Pseudorhodoplanes sinuspersici: one gene and its partner. Each later gene encodes a partner of the first gene's protein in a complex. Links are inferred from orthologs where the notes say so. Each region holds a gene or a part of one and is shown in the gene's direction. Other genes may lie near its edges.

Region 1 (8,208 bases):
TTATATGCAAGGCCGTACGACGCCGGTCGATCCATCCGATCTTGCCGCGCTCGACGGCATTGTGTTGCGTTCCTCGCGCACCGGTCGCATCAATCAGCGCATCATGTGCAATGCCGCCGGAGAGGAAATGGCGGCGTTGCAGCCTGAGACCCTTGTGTTCAACGATCCGGCGGCGATGTGCAGGGCGGCGATACTCGGCCTCGGCGTTGCGCTGCTTGCCATGCCCGATGTCTTGCCGCATCTGGCACAAGGAACGCTCGTCCGCCTGTTGCCGCGCTGGTATGCCGATCTCGGCTCGATTTCGCTGTATTACCCCAGCAAGTCGATGTTGCCCGGCAAGACCCGCGCATTCATCGATCACGTCGTGGAATTATTCCGGCGCGAGCGGCTCGCCGAGCGGTTCGCCGGCAGTCTGGAATAGCAATTTGATGCAAGGCGCATCTGTGTGCCACAAGGCGGCGGCTCCGTGGGGGCGGGACCTTTAAGAGTTGGTGATCGGGTTAGGATGCAGCGTCTCAAGCGTTTCTTTCGGGCCAACAGGCGGGCCATCCGGTGGCGGATCGAGGCCGAGCCGACGCGGTGGACCAATCCCGACGCTTACCGCTTCTTCGCCACGCTGATGACGCACGGCTATCATCCCGATGGTACGATCGACGTCGTTCCGGCTCATCGGCTGATCTATGTCGGCGTGCCGAAAGCCGCGTCCAGCACCATCAAGAAATCATTGAGCCGGTTGGCCAATGGCAATGCGGAAGAGTTGCAGGCCGTGCACCGGCGGCAACAATCCGGGCTGCTCAGCCCGAGCAAAGTTGGCGTCGCGCCATTTTACAAACTTGCCACCGCGCCGGACACGCTGCGCTTTTCCTTCGTGCGCAATCCTTATGAGCGGTTGGTGTCGTGCTGGGCCGACAAGTTTCAGGGCCGTCCGCTGGTCGGCGGTGATGCCTTCGTCAATGTCTATCTCGCATATCGCAAGGCGACCGACCGCACCTTGCCGCGCGGTCGCGATGCCACGCTGCCGTTCCCGGTTTTCGTCGAGATGGCCATCGCCACCTGCATGATGCGGATCGATCCGCACTGGTCGTTGCAGGACGACATCATCAGCATGCCGGGCATCACACTCGATCTGATCGGCAAGGCCGAGACGTTCGATCAGGACTATCAGCGCGTGCTGGCGCATGTCGGCGGCGACGTCATGGGCACGCGCATGGCTGGCGGCAAGAGCTCCATGCAAAGCACGATGAATGTGTCGAAGCGCTCGCAATGCCGCGATTATTTCGATGACGCCCTGGCCAGGCGCGTCCACCGCGCCTTCGAAAAGGATTTCGACCGGTTCGGTTACTCCTCGGCTCTGCCGGATTGAGTAAAAATCAGCGCCGTGCTCATCGTCCGACGCCGTAGCTTTCGTCGCGCAGCACTTTCGCCGTCTTCAGGATGCGGCAGATGCGCTCTGCCCAAGCGCGCTGATCGCTTTCGGTCTCGATCAGGTCATGGCGGATCTCGATCGCGACATGCGGGATGCCGCGCTGCTCGCCATGCACCGGGATCGTGTAATCGGTGTCGTCGCTGACCATATAGGGCTCGTTGTCGCCGACGGTCATCGCATCTTCCTCGCGGAGCAATCGCAGAATGAAGGCGGCGAAGCGCGAGTCGCGGTTATAGAGCACACCCGAATGCCACGGCCGCTCCATGCCTTTGTAAACCGGCGTGAAGGAATGCATCGCCACCAGAAAGGCCGGCAAGTCCTCGCGCTCGCGCCGGTCCAGTTCGGTGGTGATCGCGTTGTGATAGGGCGCGAAGATCTCGCGCTGCCGCGCTTCGATTTCGCCCCGCGTCAGTTTGACGTTGCCCGGGACCGGCGTGTCCTCGCTCAGCGGCGCTATCGACGTCGGCGCTTGGAAGGGGCGATTGCAGTCGATCACGAGGCGCGAATAGGGCTGCAGGATCGCCGGCGCATCCAGCTCCTCGGCCATGAAGCGCACCACCGGTTCAATCCCGACGTCGTATGCGATGTGCCGGCGCAGTTCGCTCTCCGAGACGCCGAGGTCGCCGAGCTTTTTCGGGATGCGCCGTCCGGCATGGTCGCTCACCAGAAGGAAAGGCGACGAGCCTTCCGGTCGCAGCACCACAACCGCCGCGGGCTCCTCGGGCGCCAGAAGGGAGGGGCCGGTCATCGGTCTGCCCTCCCAAAAACTACAATTGCCCAGGATTTGTGCTCAATAATTGAACAGTCGGACGCGCATGATTCCATCATAGCCCTTGGAATATCTTGAGTTGGCCGCCAGTTTGGCTACGGGCAGAAACTGCCACGATTCTTGCTTCTTCCAGAACGGGAGGGAATTCCAGTCTGCCATGCCGATCCTGACGATCCACCACAAGACCGAATATCGCTACGCCCGGCCGGTCAGCTTCGGCGAACATCGTATCATGCTGCGGCCACGCGACGGCTATGACCTGCGGCTGATCGGCGAAGCGCTGACCATCGAGCCGACGCCGACCGCCATCCGCTGGATCAGGGACGTGTTCGGCAACACTGTCGGCATTGTGAAATTCGCCGCCCAGTCCGACCGCCTCGTGTTCGACAGCAAGGTCAAGGTGGATCATCGGCCAGTCCGGGGCCTGCATCTGTCGCCGGAGGATTACGCCTATCTGCATCCCTTCGCCTATGACGACGATGAGATGCCGGATCTCGCATTGTCGATCAATCGCAGCTTCGACGATCCCGACCGAAAGATCGAATTATGGGCGCGGCAATTCGTGCGCAACACCGGCCAGATGCGCACGCAGGATCTGCTCGCCGACATCACCCACGCGATCAAGCGCGATTTCGTCTATCGCCGCCGCTACGAGCCCGGCGTGCAGACGCCGCTTGAAACCTTGCGCAGCGGCATGGGCACCTGCCGCGACTTTGCATTGTTCATGATCGAGGCCGTGCGTTCGCTCGGTTACGCCGCACGCTTCGTCTCCGGCTATCTGCACGTGCGCGGCTCGGGCAACGAGCGCGTCGGCGGCGGCTCGACCCATGCCTGGGTGCAGGTCTATCTACCGAGCGCCGGTTGGGTCGAATTCGATCCGACCAACGGCATTGTCGGCAATCGCGATCTCATCCGCGTGGCCATCGCGCGCGAGCCGCAGCAGGCGATCCCGCTCTGGGGCAGCTATACCGGCGAGGCATCGGATCATCTCGAAATGAAAGTGAATATCAGCGTGGTGTCGGAGGCGGGGGCGTAAAGGTTGTGTGAGTGATGACATTTATCCGTTCGTCCCCGCGAAAGCGGGGACCCAGAGCAAAGCGTTCTGGATTCCCGCTTACGCGGGAATGAACGGAGGTTGGGGTTAGCTTCAAACCAAATTCACTTGGCGTAGTCACGCAAGCATGCAGATCAAGATCGGCTACGACATCGGCTATGGCGCGGATCTGGCGACGCCGATGGTCATCATGCTCAATGTGCATCCGTCGCGGCATGCCGATATCGTCGGGACTGAAGTCATTACGACGGATACGCAAACGCCGGTCACCTACTATCGCGACGGTTTCGGCAACGTCTGCGGCCGTCTTGTTCTTCCGGCGGGTGGCGCGGTCATCTCATGCCGCGCGCTGGTGCGCGATTCCGGTTTGCCGGATGTCGTGGTGCCGACGGCGATGCAGCTTCCGATCGATCAATTGCCCGACGAATGCCTCGTCTACCTCATGGGCTCGCGCTATTGCGAGACTGACAAGCTGACCGATCTCGCCTGGTCGCTGTTCAAGGATACCAAGCCCGGATGGGAACGCGTGCAGGCGATCTGCGATTACGTGCACAATCACCTGACCTTCGGTTATCACTTCGCTGCGCCGACCAAGAGCGCGCATTCGGTGCACGAGGAGCGGCAAGGCGTCTGCCGCGACTTCGCGCATCTGGCGGTGACGCTCTGCCGCTGCATGAATATCCCGGCGCGCTATTGCACCGGCTATCTCGGCGATATCGGCGTACCGCCGGTCGATGAGCCGATGGATTTCTCGGCCTGGTTCGAAGTCTATTTGTCCGGAAGCTGGTACACCTTCGATGCGCGCCACAACACGCCGCGCATCGGCCGCATCCTGGTCGGACGCGGCCGCGATGCCGCCGACGTGCCGCTGTCCAATTCCTTTGGGCGCACCACGCTGACCAAGTTTCAGGTTTATACCGATGAGGTCGGGTGACGATCGATCTCACCGCCGCGCCCCTCTCGGAGAATCATTGTCGGGTGTAGTTCTGCATGCCCCAGCGGATGCCGGCTTTCAGCGCACTGATCCGCGCCTGATAAACGCGGCGCAAACAGGCGACATTGGCGCCGCATTGGCGGCGGTCAGCCAGAAAGCGATGCGCGTCGTCCCATCGCACGCCGTTCGCGCCCATCAGGAAAGGGAAGCGCTTGTAGCTGTACCACAAGGCCGCCATCTGCGTGTCGAGTTCCGAAAGGCCGGGATGTCCGCAAACGGCCTTTTCATCCGGCATCCGGGCCTTGCTGCAATCAAAGCTTGCCGCGTCGGCCTGTGTCGCGATGGCCATCGCAACGAGAGCCAATGCTGCCAGTTTCAGACGCATCATTGTCTTCACTGTCTGCGCTCCGCTCTTTCGCTCATGAGCTAAGATGTTGGGGCCGTGAGAGTTGCGCAAACGTCACCGCAAAGCATGCAATTTATCAGTGGGGCCTCTAGCCGATCTACGCGCCGCCCGGCTTCTCCGCCGCAATATAAAGAAAAATGGCGGCATGCTCGCGCCAGCGCGCGAGCCAGGGATGGGCGGCGGCCATCTCTTCGGTCGGCCGCGGCTCGGTGAGGCGCGTGATGCGGAAGCCCGCATCGATCAGCCCGTTCACATAAGTCTCGAGACGGCGGGGAAAGCGCGGCACCTCGAATTTTTCAAACAGCTCCGCCTCGGGATCCTTGCTGAAGCGCCAGCGTTCGACGAAGGAACCCTCGTCGAAATAGCGGCTGACGACGAGTTCGGTGTCGCGCCCCTCCGCGTCCTTCAGCCAGCGGATGCCGGGTGTGACGAAGCAGGGGTGGAGCACGCTGAAGATAAAGGGCGCGCCCGGCTTCAGCAGCCGGAACGTCTCCCGCGCGGCGGCCGGGAAGTCCGGGCTGTCCATCAGCGCCATGGTGGAGACGGCCGCATCGAAACGGCCATCGGGAAAGGGCGTGCGCGTCGTATAGGACGCGACGTCATAAGCGATGCCGAGCGGCTCGCGTTTCTCCTCGGCGTGGGCGGCGGCAATCATCTGTGGCGACAGGTCGATGCCGGTCATGCGCGCGCCACGGCGGGCGAGAAGCCGCGTATTGGTGCCTTCACCGCAGCCGAGATCAATCACATCGCGGCCGGTAAGGTCCGGCAAGGCCGCAAGGAAGCTCGGATTGTTGAAAGCCTCGCGGTAGAGATCCATGCCGGCGCGCACGCGGTCCGCCCACAGGTCCGCGTTGCGGTCCCAGGCCTTGCGCACCTCATCCTCATCGATCGGCATGGCTCGAAACCCTGAATTTTCTTCGGAGATCTTATGGGACGCCATTTTGCATCCGCTCGGCCGAGCGGGCCGTTAACGACCGGGCTTCGCAAAAGGCGAGAGGATCGGAAAGGACGGGCGCCTGGAAGAAGCTGTTTCCTGCCTGTGGAAAAGCGGGGAAAAGCCCCCAAAAATAAATAAAATCAGTCCTTCCCGACTTCGCCTGGATCGGACGGCTATCCTCGGGGGACACCGATTCGGTATAGCCACCCCATGCGCTTTTCGCCCCAGTTTCTCGAGGAACTCCGCGAACGCCTCCCGGTGTCGGAGGTCGTGGGCCGCCGCGTGAAGCTGAAAAAGGCCGGGCGGGAATGGCGCGGCCTCTCGCCCTTCAATCAGGAAAAGACGCCGTCGTTTTTCGTCAACGACCAGAAACAGGCGTGGTTCGATTTCTCCTCCGGCAAGAATGGCAGCATCTTCGATTTCGTGATGATGACCGAAGGCGTCGCCTTCCCCGAAGCCGTCGAGCGACTGGCGGCGATGGCCGGCGTGCCGATGCCGAAGGTGTCGCAGGAGGAGACCGTCCGCGAGCAGCGACGGAAGACGCTGCATGAAGTGATCGATCTTGCCGCCAGGTTTTTCGAAAGCACGTTGCAGTCGCGCGCCGGCGCCAAGGCGCGCGGCTATCTCGCCGATCGCGGCATCGGCCCGGAAACGCAGGTGCGCTTCCGCATGGGCTATGCGCCGGCCGACCGTTTCGCATTGAAGGAGCATCTCGGCCATCAGGGCGTTCCGGTCGAAGACATGATCGAGGCCGGATTGACGATTGCCGGCGACGATATCCCGGTGCCGTATGATCGCTTCCGCGATCGCGTGATGTTTCCCATTCCCGATTGGCGCGGACGGCTGATTGCATTCGGCGGCCGTGCGCTCGATCCCGAAGCACCGGCGAAATATCTCAACTCGCCGGAAACGCCGCTCTTCCACAAAGGCTCGATCCTGTTCAACGGCGCGAAAGCGCGGCAGGCGGTGCATGACGGCAAGGCGCTGATTGTCGTCGAAGGCTATGTCGATGTGATCGCGATGGTGACGGCGGGTTTTGAAGGCGCGGTGGCGCCGCTCGGCACCGCGCTGACCGAAGAACAACTCGGCCTTCTGTGGCGCATCGCCGACGAGCCGATGCTGTGTTTCGACGGCGATAAAGCGGGACGCAGAGCCGCCTATCGCGCGGTCGATCTGGCGTTGCCGAAATTGATGCCGGGCAAGAGTCTGACCTTCGCCATGCTGCCGGAAGGGCAGGACCCGGACGATCTCATTCGCTCCGGCGGCCGCGCGGCGATGGACGAGGTGCTGAAAAGCGCCCGCCCGCTCGCCGATATCCTCTGGATGCGCGAGACCGAAAGCGCCGCCTTCGAGACGCCGGAACGCCGTGCCGCTTTGGAAGCGCGTCTCGGCGAGATTCTCAATGGCATCGGCCATGAGGCGGTGCGGAAATATTACAAGCAGGATTTCGATGCTCGCGTACGGGCCTTGTTCATGCCGCCGCAGGGCCAGGGCTTCGAACGCGGCCGGCGCTACGAAACAGCGGGACGGCGCAGCGGCGGCGGCAACCAGCGCGGCAACTGGCGGGGTGGGCAGCGGCCGATGCCCGATCCCTTCGCGGCGCCATCACCCCGGATCGGGCAAAGTTCGCTGGTCCGCGGCCATCGCAGCGCCATGCCGCCGCGGGAGGCGCTGATCCTGATGGCAGTGATCGAGCACCCCTGGCTTTTGGAAACCCATCTCGAGGAATTCGCCGAGATCGAACTGGTCCATCCCGACGCCGATCAGCTCCGCCGGGCGGTGCTGGAGACCGCCTCAGGCGAGACGGCGATCGAGAGTGAAACCCTGAAACGGGATCTGGCAGCACGCGGCCTCGACCCCCTGATCATGCGGGTTCGCGGCGCCATCACCCATACTTCGGACTGGCCGGCCCGCGCCGGAGCCGGAGAAACCGATGTTTCTCAATGGTGGGCACACATCGTTACCTTGCATCGCAAGACACGCACGTTAAATAGGGAGCTGAAAGACGCAGAGCGCGCGCTCGGGGACGATCCGAGCGAAGCCAATTTTGCCTGGATCCGGGACGTTCAGAACAGGCTCGCGGCCCTCGAGGGAACCGAGGCGCTCATCGAGGGCTTTGGAGCGTCGTCCGGGCGGTCCGTCAGGGGGTCTTGAGTTTTGCGGCCCGGCATGCATTTCGGGCAAGCTTTATGGGAATTGCCCCGTATCTGGGGCTTTTTTTAGCAAAGGCACGGGATCCTTTTAGGGTTAATCCCCACTTAAGGGAGCCCGGCGACAGTCGGTGTGTTGATTCGGCAACCTCGGGCGCATGGACTCAGCGTAAGATCGAGTCTCTCGCCATAGGGTAGGGGTGGTCGATACGGCGGGAGAACCCCGCTGCGGGAGAGAGAACTAAATGGCGAGCAAGAGCGCGACCAGCAAGACGGCGGCCAAGGTCAAGACCTCCATCAAGAATACCGTCAAATCGCTGGTCAAGTCCGCGACCGGAAAGGCCGCGTCCAAGCCTGCGCCCGCCAAAGAACCAGTGAAGGAACCAGTGAAAGTCACCGCCAAACCTGCTGCGAAGGCGCCCGCGCGCCCAGAGCCCGTCCGCCCCGCCCAGAAAACCGCCGTCAAGGCCGTATCCGAAAAGGAGGCCGTGAAGGCCAAGGTCGGCCAGACCAAGGATGAAGCCGCCGAGAA
Region 2 (8,169 bases), 2.4 Mb from region 1 along the record:
TCAGGCGATGCAGCAGCGGGCGCTGCCGCCGGCGCCGGTGGGCTGGCGGGGGCAGCAGCCGCGGCCGGTCGCTCGTGCCTTTCGACAGGTTTGCGTTTTGCCGGCGCCTCCCGCTCGGGCGCGCGAGGGCTTTCAGGACGCGCCGCTTCCTGCGGTCGCGCGGGCTCCGGCGGCTTACGGCGGAAGAGCGATGGCGGTTGAGCATCGTCTTCATCTGCAGGCGGCCGCCGGATTGCTGTTGGCACCCGATTCGGCGCGGCCCCAGGTGTCGCCGTTGCCGGCGGCCTGCGTCCTGGTCCCGCCGAAGTCAGGAAACCGGCCAGCGTCCCTGCATGCTGGACACTGACCGTGTAATGTTGGCGCAGGAAGCCGATGAGCTCGTTCGGGTGGCGGCCTTTGGCCAGGCCCGCCGGGCTTTGATGGCACACGGCACAACCCGACTGAAACAGTTCGGCGGCCGACTTGCCTTCATTTAAATCAATAGCTTCGGTTTGTTGCCCGCTCGGCGGCAGGGCTGGCGCGCTGCGGCCCGATGTGGCGCTGCTCCGCGGCTGAGCGATCACGTCCTGCGTTGCAAGCGGCAGCATCAGCGCTGACACCGCAATAAGATAACCAAATGCTTTCCGCAAAGACCCGCTCCCGCCACCAGCCAACCGGTCGGCCGTGCTATCGAAAAAACGCAGAACCGCCCCGAATTGGGAATGGCTGGCGCATAGTCGGCGAATGTGGCTCATTTTCGAAGATCGAATTGCCGCTGCGCCCAGATTTTGTTCTAATCGCAAGGTTTTGAGCAAGATGCCGGTCGAAAGGCGGCGGGTCATGGATGGAGGCGGCCGATGGAGCGGTTGCTTCAGGCTGGTCTGACACGGTTCATTCGTCGCGGCAACCTGCGTCTAACGGTCGCCGACGAAAAACCACTGAATTTCGGCGACGGAACCGGAACGCCGGTTGCGATTCGATTTTGGAATCGCCGCGCGGTGTTACGTGTCCTGCTCAATCCGGAGTTGCGTTTCGGCGAAGCCTATATGAAGGGCGACTTTGTGCTCGAAAGCGGCACGATTGCCGACCTGCTTTCGGTGCTGATGTCGCAGGGACAGCATGGCGAGGTCCCCTTCTTCGCACGCCCGCAAGCGATCCTGCGTTATGGCCGTCGCCGGTTGGACCAATTCAACCACCGGAAGCGCTCGCGGCGCAATGTCGCCCATCACTATGACCTCGACGGGCGTCTCTACTCGCTCTTCCTCGATGCCGATCGGCAATATAGCTGCGCCTATTTTGAGACGCCGGATCAGACGCTCGATGATGCGCAGCTCGCCAAGAAGCGGCATCTCGCCGCCAAGTTGCTGATCGAAAGCGGCCAGCGCCTGCTCGACATCGGCTCCGGCTGGGGCGGACTCGGCCTTTATCTCGCCGAATATTGCGGCGCCAAGGTCACCGGCGTCACCCTGTCGGAAGAACAACTCAAGCTTGCGCGCGGCCGCGCCGTCGAACGTCACCTGACCGATTCGGTCGAATTCCGTCTGCAGGATTATCGCGATCTCAACGAACGCTTCGACCGGATTGTCTCGGTCGGCATGTTCGAGCATGTCGGCGTCAATCACTACCGCGGCTTTTTTGAGCAATGCGCGCGCCTCTTGAGCGACGACGGGGTCATGGTGTTGCATTCGATCGGGCGGTCGGAAGGCCCGAGCGCCACCAATCCATGGATCGACAAATACATCTTCCCCGGCGGCTACATCCCTGCTTTGTCCGAAGTCCTGCCGGCGATTGAGCGCGCCGGACTGCTCGTCACCGATATCGAAATCCTGCGCCTGCATTATGCGGAGACACTCAAGGCCTGGCGGACCCGTTTCATGGCCCGTGCCGAGGAGGCGCGCCGCCTTTACGACGAGCGATTCGTGCGGATGTGGGAATTCTACCTGGCAGCATCGGAGATGGCGTTCCGCCATCAGGGCATGATGGTGTTCCAGATCCAGCTCGCCAAACGTGTCGAGGCCGTGCCGATCACGCGTGATTATATCCCACGCGAGGAAAACCGGCTGCGCGCGCGGGAACGCAACACGCGCGCACCGTTGCGCATGGCCGGCGAATGATCGCTGACCGGATTACCATCCGCGGCTGATTTACCCGCACTAGTCAAGAATATTCACGCGTGAATTTTGTGTTCGCGTGAGTTATGGGGACATTCGCAATTCGTCCCAACACACGAATGGCTTCAGTGCTACAGCAGTTTCGTTCCGGGTCTAGTGCAGTGTTTTTGACGTTCCGATCACCCTTGCGGTAATCTCTCCATCGGAACGTCAGAAACAAAACCGCACTAGAATCAAATATTGCGAGTGTCCTTTTGTCTCCAACGCTTCGTTTAGAAGTCGCGGCAAGGGATACGAAGCGTTGGAGACAGGACACTCGCCGCAATCTCGGAGGTGTTTGTACACGTAGCGTTTGTTGCGATGCGTGCCGCAATGGGCCGATTAAAAAACTTAGACTGATACAAAGACCGCTGGACCGATGGCACCCTTCGACTCAACCGCGCGTAAACTCGCCGCGGACCAATCACCGCTCTACCGCGCTGCGCCGCACAACATCGAGGCCGAGCAGGCGCTTCTCGGTGCCATTCTAGTCAACAACGAAGCGCTCTATCGCGTCTCCGATTTTCTGGAAGCGCGACACTTCTTCGAGCCGATTCACCAGAAGATTTTCGAACTGGCCTCCCAGCTCGTGCGCGCGGGCAAGGTCGCAAGCCCGGTCACGCTGAAGACCTTCCTGCCCGGCGATGCCGATATCGGCGGTCTGACGGTCAACCAGTATCTCGCGCGGCTCGCGGCAGAAGCCACCACCGTCATCAACGCACAGGATTACGGCCGCACCATCTATGATCTCTCGGTGCGCCGCTCGCTGATCGTGATCGGCGAGGATATCGTCAATGAGGCCTATGACGCACCGGTCGATTTCGCGCCGGCCAAACAGATCGAGGAAGCCGAGCGCCGGCTTTATGAGGTCGCGGAAAGCGGCCGCTATGAAGGCGGCTTCCAGGCGTTCTCGCAAGCGATCACCACCGCCGTCGATCTCGCCGCCAAGGCCTATCAGCGCGACGGAAAACTGTCCGGCATCGCGTCCGGCCTGAACGATCTCGATCACAAGATGGGCGGGTTGCAGCCGTCCGATCTGATCATCGTTGCCGGCCGCCCCGGCATGGGCAAGACCGCGCTCGCCACCAACATCGCCTACAATATCGCCAAGGCGTGGCAGGGTGAGGTGCGGCCCGATGGCCATATCACGACCGTCAATGGCGGCATCGTCGGCTTCTTCTCGCTCGAAATGTCGGCCGATCAGCTCGCCACCCGTATTCTCGCCGAGCGCACCGGCATTCCGTCGAGCACGATCCGCCGCGGCGGTATCAGCGAAGCCGATTTCGAAGTCATCCGCGACGTCTCGCTCGAACTGCAGAACATGAAGTTCTTCGTCGACGACACCGGCGGTCTGTCGATCGCGCAATTGATGGCGCGCGCCCGCCGCCTGAAGCGTCAGCGCGGGCTCGACATGCTGGTGATCGACTATATCCAGCTCCTCTCCGGCTCCAGCAAGCGCGCCTCCGAAGGCCGCGTGCAGGAAATCACCGAAATCACCACCAGCCTCAAAGCGCTGGCGAAGGAGTTGAGCGTTCCGATCATCGCCCTCTCCCAGCTTTCGCGTCAGGTCGAAAACCGCGACGACAAGCGTCCGCAGCTCTCTGACCTTCGTGAATCGGGCTCGATCGAGCAGGACGCCGACGTGGTCTTGTTCGTCTATCGCGAAGAATATTATCTGCAGAGCAAGGAGCCGCGGCCGGGCACCGAAGAGCATGCCAAGTGGATGGTCGAAATGGCAGCGGTCCATGGCAAGGCCGAGGTGATCATCGGCAAACAGCGTCACGGCCCCACCGGCACGGTGCCGCTGCAATTCGATGCCAGCGTCACCCGCTTCGGCGATCTGGCGCCGGACGGCCAGTTGCCACGCTATTAACGCATTGTGCTGCGCATGAGGTGCGGAGACACAAGAATCGCTTGGCGTTTGACGAACAGACCTCATCTTGGAATGGCTTGTCGTCAGTGCGCTTGAACGGCGCTTTGCCCTTTTCTGTTTGATGTGAGTTCGATGCAGGGATCTCTTCCAGTCTCGCCGTCATCCGACACGCAGGACGAGCTTGCTCCTGCCGTCGCGGTCGGCGCGCCTGTGGATGAAGCCGGAGGTGTCCTCACCATCGACCTGTCGGCGATCGAGTCCAACTGGAAGACCCTGCGTTCGGCCTCAACTCCCGCAGAATGCGCTGCTGTCGTGAAAGCCAATGGCTATGGGCTTGGTCTTGAGCCTGTCGCTCAACGGCTTACGCAAGCCGGCTGCACGACATTCTTCGTCGCCGATCTGTCCGAAGGCAAACGGCTGCGCAAGGTCGCGCCTGACGCCGACATCTATATTCTCAATGGCCTCGCGCCCGGCACCGGCCAGGCCTTCGCCGACAGCAATCTGCGACCGGTCATCGGCTCGGCGGCCGAGATTGCCGAGTGGGATGCCTTCACCAGCGTGCATCAATGGGATGGCGGCTTCGCCCTGCATGTCGACACCGGCATGAACCGCCTCGGCATGTCGGTCGAGGAAGCAGCTGCCTTTGCCCCGCGCATCAACGCGGCCAATCACGGGCTCAAGCTTCTGATGAGCCACTTCGTCGCCGCGCAATTTGCGCAAAGCCCGCGCAATGCCGAGCAGTTGCAGAGCTTCCGCGATATCCGTGCGCTCTATCGCGGCGTGCCGGCATCGATTGCGAACTCCTCGGGCATCTTTCTCAACGCCGACGCACATCTCGATCTGGTGCGACCCGGTGTTGCGCTCTACGGCGTCAATCCAACGCCGTCGACGAAAAACCCGATGCAGCCAGTGGTCGAACTGAAAGTGCGGGTCGCGCAGGTGCGCGATGTCGCCTTCGGCGAGACGGTCGGCTATGACGCGACCTGGACCGCGCGGCGGCCCTCACGCATTGCTGTCGTCACCATGGGCTATGCCGACGGCTTTTTCCGTTCCGCCAGCGGCGACGACCAGAAGCCGGGCGGCACACTTTATGTTGCCGGGCACTCGTGTCCGATCGTCGGCCGCATCTCGATGGATCTCACCGCGCTCGATATCACCGACCTGCCCGATCGCGCGGTGAAACGCGGCGACCTTGCCACCGTGATCGGCGAAGAGCGCGATGTCGATGCGACGGGCGAGATGCTCGGCACCATCGGCTATGAGGTTCTGACCAGCCTCGGCCGCCGCTATGCGCGGGTTTACAAGAACGATTGACTTCACAGCCTCTCTGGCGCCTCGATAGGCCCATGAGTCGCAAAGGCCCCTCCTTCATCTGTCAGAATTGCGGCGCGGCCTATAACCGCTGGCAGGGCAAGTGCGAATCCTGCGGCGAGTGGAACACGCTGGCCGAGGAATCCGTTGCGCCGCCGCTTGGCAAGGCCGGTCCCGGCAAAGCTTCGGGACGCGGCCGCGCTTTCGCGCTGCAGTCTCTGTCCGGCGGCGAGATCAAGGACGCGCCGCGCATCGCCACCGGCATCGGCGAATTCGACCGCGTCACTGGCGGTGGCCTTGTCCCCGGCTCGGTGCTGCTGCTCGGCGGCGATCCCGGCATCGGCAAATCGACGCTGCTGGTTCAGGTCGCCGCCGCGCTGGCCAATCTGAAGCAGCGCTCGGTGTATATCTCCGGCGAAGAAGCGGTGGCGCAGGTGCGCTTGCGCGCCGAGCGTCTCGCGCTCGCCGGCGCCACAGTCGAACTCGCCTCCGAAACCTCGGTCGAGGACATCATCGCGACGCTCTCGACCGGCGACCTGCCGCGCCTTGTGGTGATCGACTCGATCCAGACCATGTGGACCGACACGGTCGAATCCTCGCCCGGCACGGTGACACAGGTGCGCACCTCGGCTCAGGCCCTGATCCGTTTCGCCAAGCGCAGCGGCGCCTGTGTGATCCTCGTCGGTCACGTCACCAAGGACGGACAGATCGCAGGTCCCCGCGTGGTCGAACACATGGTCGATGCGGTGATGTCGTTCGAAGGCGAAGGCTCGCATCAATTCCGCATCCTGCGTGCCGTGAAGAATCGTTTCGGCCCGACCGACGAGATCGGCGTGTTCGAGATGACCGGGCTTGGCCTGCGCGAAGTGCAGAACCCGTCCGAACTCTTCCTGTCGGAGCGCGATCTCGGCTCGCCCGGCACCGCCGTGTTCGCCGGGATCGAAGGCACGCGCCCGGTGCTCGTCGAAATCCAGGCGCTGGTCGCGCCGAGCGCGCTGGGCACGCCGCGTAGAGCCGTGGTCGGCTGGGACCCGAGCCGATTGTCGATGGTGATCGCCGTACTTGAAGCGCATTGCGGCGTGCGGCTTGCGCAGCACGACGTTTATCTCAACGTCGCCGGCGGTCTGCGCATCAACGAGCCCGCCGCCGATCTCGCCGCAGCCGCGGCACTGGTGTCGTCGCTGGCCGGCGCGCCGCTGCCGGCCGACGCTGTGTATTTCGGCGAAGTGTCGTTGTCGGGCGCCATCCGCCCGGTGGCGCAAAGCCCCGCGCGATTGAAGGAAGCCGCCAAGCTCGGTTTCCAGCGCGCCTGCCTGCCCGATCCCGGCCGGTCAGACGCGCCATCTGATGCCGGTCTTGCGCTGTCGACGCACGGCAACCTCGCCTCGCTCGTCGCCGACATCGCCGCGCGGGGCGGCAAGGGCCGGATGCGGAAAGAGGCTTAGGACTTTCTCGGTTCGTCTTGGCCCAACGGCCTAAGTCAGCTGAGGAATGTCATTGACGGGCGGTCCCTCCTCATCCGCTCATTCCCGCGCAAGCGGGAATCCAGAAAGCTTCCATGGAGATCACTGCTAATGGCTCTGGATCCCCGCCGGCGCGGGGATGAGCGGGTGTTGAAAGAGCCGGCAAAACAACAGCCGCCAAACTCCCACTTGACATCCTCCCCAAGTTGTGATTTTTTTCCTATATCCCGTCCCGCTGAAGGGGCGTTTCATGAGCGTCGTGAGACGCGGGGCGGGGAGCGGTGGCCGTACGGCGGGCAGACGTAACCCGCTGTGCGGTCGGTTCAAGCCGCGTCCCGCCAGGCTAGCTGCCCGGCGTTTCGGTGGAGGAACGTCCACTGGGGACGATGGAGCAGACCGTCAAACACCGCGCGCGGAACGCCGGAGTCTTTTCGGCGGTTCGTGGTGCTACCAATCTCATGCGCTTTCACACTTTGCGCATGGGGCCATGGGCTGGCCAGAAAGCCCGGCGTTCCGCGCGCCCTTCGTTTTGAAGGGCATCAAGCGGCGGCTTTGGACGACGGCGTACCCCGCGCCGCAAAGAACAGGGGCGGCGGAGCTTTGTCTTGACGATGCTTTTTTCTATGCGGTCGTCCGCGCGAATGCGAGGACCCATACGCCGAGACCTTTCAGCGAAGTTCGGCTCTACGGAAAACCAACAAACGACTGCGATTATGGGCCCCCGCTTTCGCGGGAGCGACCCGCAGGTATCGAAGAATTCAGCTCCGCGGATCGCTCACGCGACCCTCGAACAGGATCGCGCCAGTCTTGTCATCGGTGATGAAAAACAAGAAGGGCCGGTCGATCTGAAAGCGCTCGACATTGTCCGGCCGCATCGCTCGCGTTGTCACCACGACTGCTGTCGCAGCGGCGGCTTCAGTGCCCTCCTCTGCGACCTCGATCACCGCCCGATGCACGATCTGGTCGATCGTCGATTGCGCCTCGCTGCGCGGCTTGCCGGTGAGCCCCGAGAGATCGGACTGCGCCGGATCAAACACCTTGCTCATACCGAAACTCTTGAACGGCTCGATCAGGTCCGCCTTGAACTCGAATTTGAAGCGCGGCATCGACAACGCCACCATGCGCTTCTGCGCATCGCGCACCGATTGCAGCAAGCCTTCTGTCTTGGCACCGTTCAGCCCCGCAATCAGCGTGTCGAGACCACCGGCCTCATCGGGCAGCACAATCGTCATCGACAAGCCGTCCACCGCATAGGGCTGACGGACCGCCGCAAAGCCCTCACCTTTGGCAATTGCAAATTCAGCTTGCTGGGTCATCGTCGGAACGCTGATCTGTTCGCCACTGACCAGCGTGAACGGACGGTCGCGCGTTGCCGATGGCGAAAAGGCGCTGG

The links.
Region 2: the proteins of dnaG (region 1) and CAK95_RS25940 are in contact, whole or in part, in a crystal structure (PDB 2R6A), measured with the Geobacillus stearothermophilus proteins. The link is inferred for Pseudorhodoplanes sinuspersici from one-to-one orthologs. Residues at the interface, in WP_049624496.1 of Geobacillus stearothermophilus: Lys456, Leu457, Leu458, Pro459, Ala460, Asn463, Ala464, Leu467, Leu535, Leu536, Ile537, Ala538, Gln544, Glu545, Asp548, Tyr549, His552; in WP_033016901.1 of Geobacillus stearothermophilus: Ser13, Glu15, Ala16, Gln18, Glu91, Leu92, Asp94, Ala95, Val96, Pro97, Thr98, Ala99, Ala100, Asn101, Tyr104, Tyr105, Ile108.

What each region holds. Positions count from the first base shown.
Region 1 is NZ_CP021112.1:2,886,382-2,894,589, forward strand. What follows is about bases 5,222-8,208. They hold dnaG (DNA primase), read left to right. Parts: upstream 5,222-5,736; coding sequence 5,737-7,680; downstream 7,681-8,208. Other genes in these bases: CAK95_RS13950 (class I SAM-dependent methyltransferase), read right to left, coding at 5,222-5,529; rpoD (RNA polymerase sigma factor RpoD), read left to right, coding at 7,922-8,208. In the rest of the region: CAK95_RS13920 (LysR family transcriptional regulator), read left to right, coding at 1-421; CAK95_RS13925 (sulfotransferase family protein), read left to right, coding at 506-1,363; CAK95_RS13930 (N-formylglutamate amidohydrolase), read right to left, coding at 1,383-2,174; CAK95_RS13935 (transglutaminase family protein), read left to right, coding at 2,353-3,231; CAK95_RS13940 (transglutaminase-like domain-containing protein), read left to right, coding at 3,377-4,183; CAK95_RS13945 (lysozyme inhibitor LprI family protein), read right to left, coding at 4,218-4,571; more of CAK95_RS13950, read right to left, coding at 4,687-5,221. UniProt on the Escherichia coli protein: RNA polymerase that catalyzes the synthesis of short RNA molecules used as primers for DNA polymerase during DNA replication.
Region 2 is NZ_CP021112.1:5,316,901-5,325,069, forward strand. Bases 1,808-4,755 are described here. They hold CAK95_RS25940 (replicative DNA helicase), read left to right. Parts: upstream 1,808-2,508; coding sequence 2,509-4,002; downstream 4,003-4,755. Other genes in these bases: CAK95_RS25935 (cyclopropane fatty acid synthase), read left to right, coding at 1,808-2,093; alr (alanine racemase), read left to right, coding at 4,135-4,755. Outside these bases: CAK95_RS25930 (hypothetical protein), read right to left, coding at 1-629; more of CAK95_RS25935, read left to right, coding at 837-1,807; more of alr, read left to right, coding at 4,756-5,316; DNA repair protein RadA, read left to right, coding at 5,349-6,758; CAK95_RS25955 (serpin family protein), read right to left, coding at 7,535-8,169. UniProt on the Escherichia coli protein: The main replicative DNA helicase, it participates in initiation and elongation during chromosome replication. Travels ahead of the DNA replisome, separating dsDNA into templates for DNA synthesis.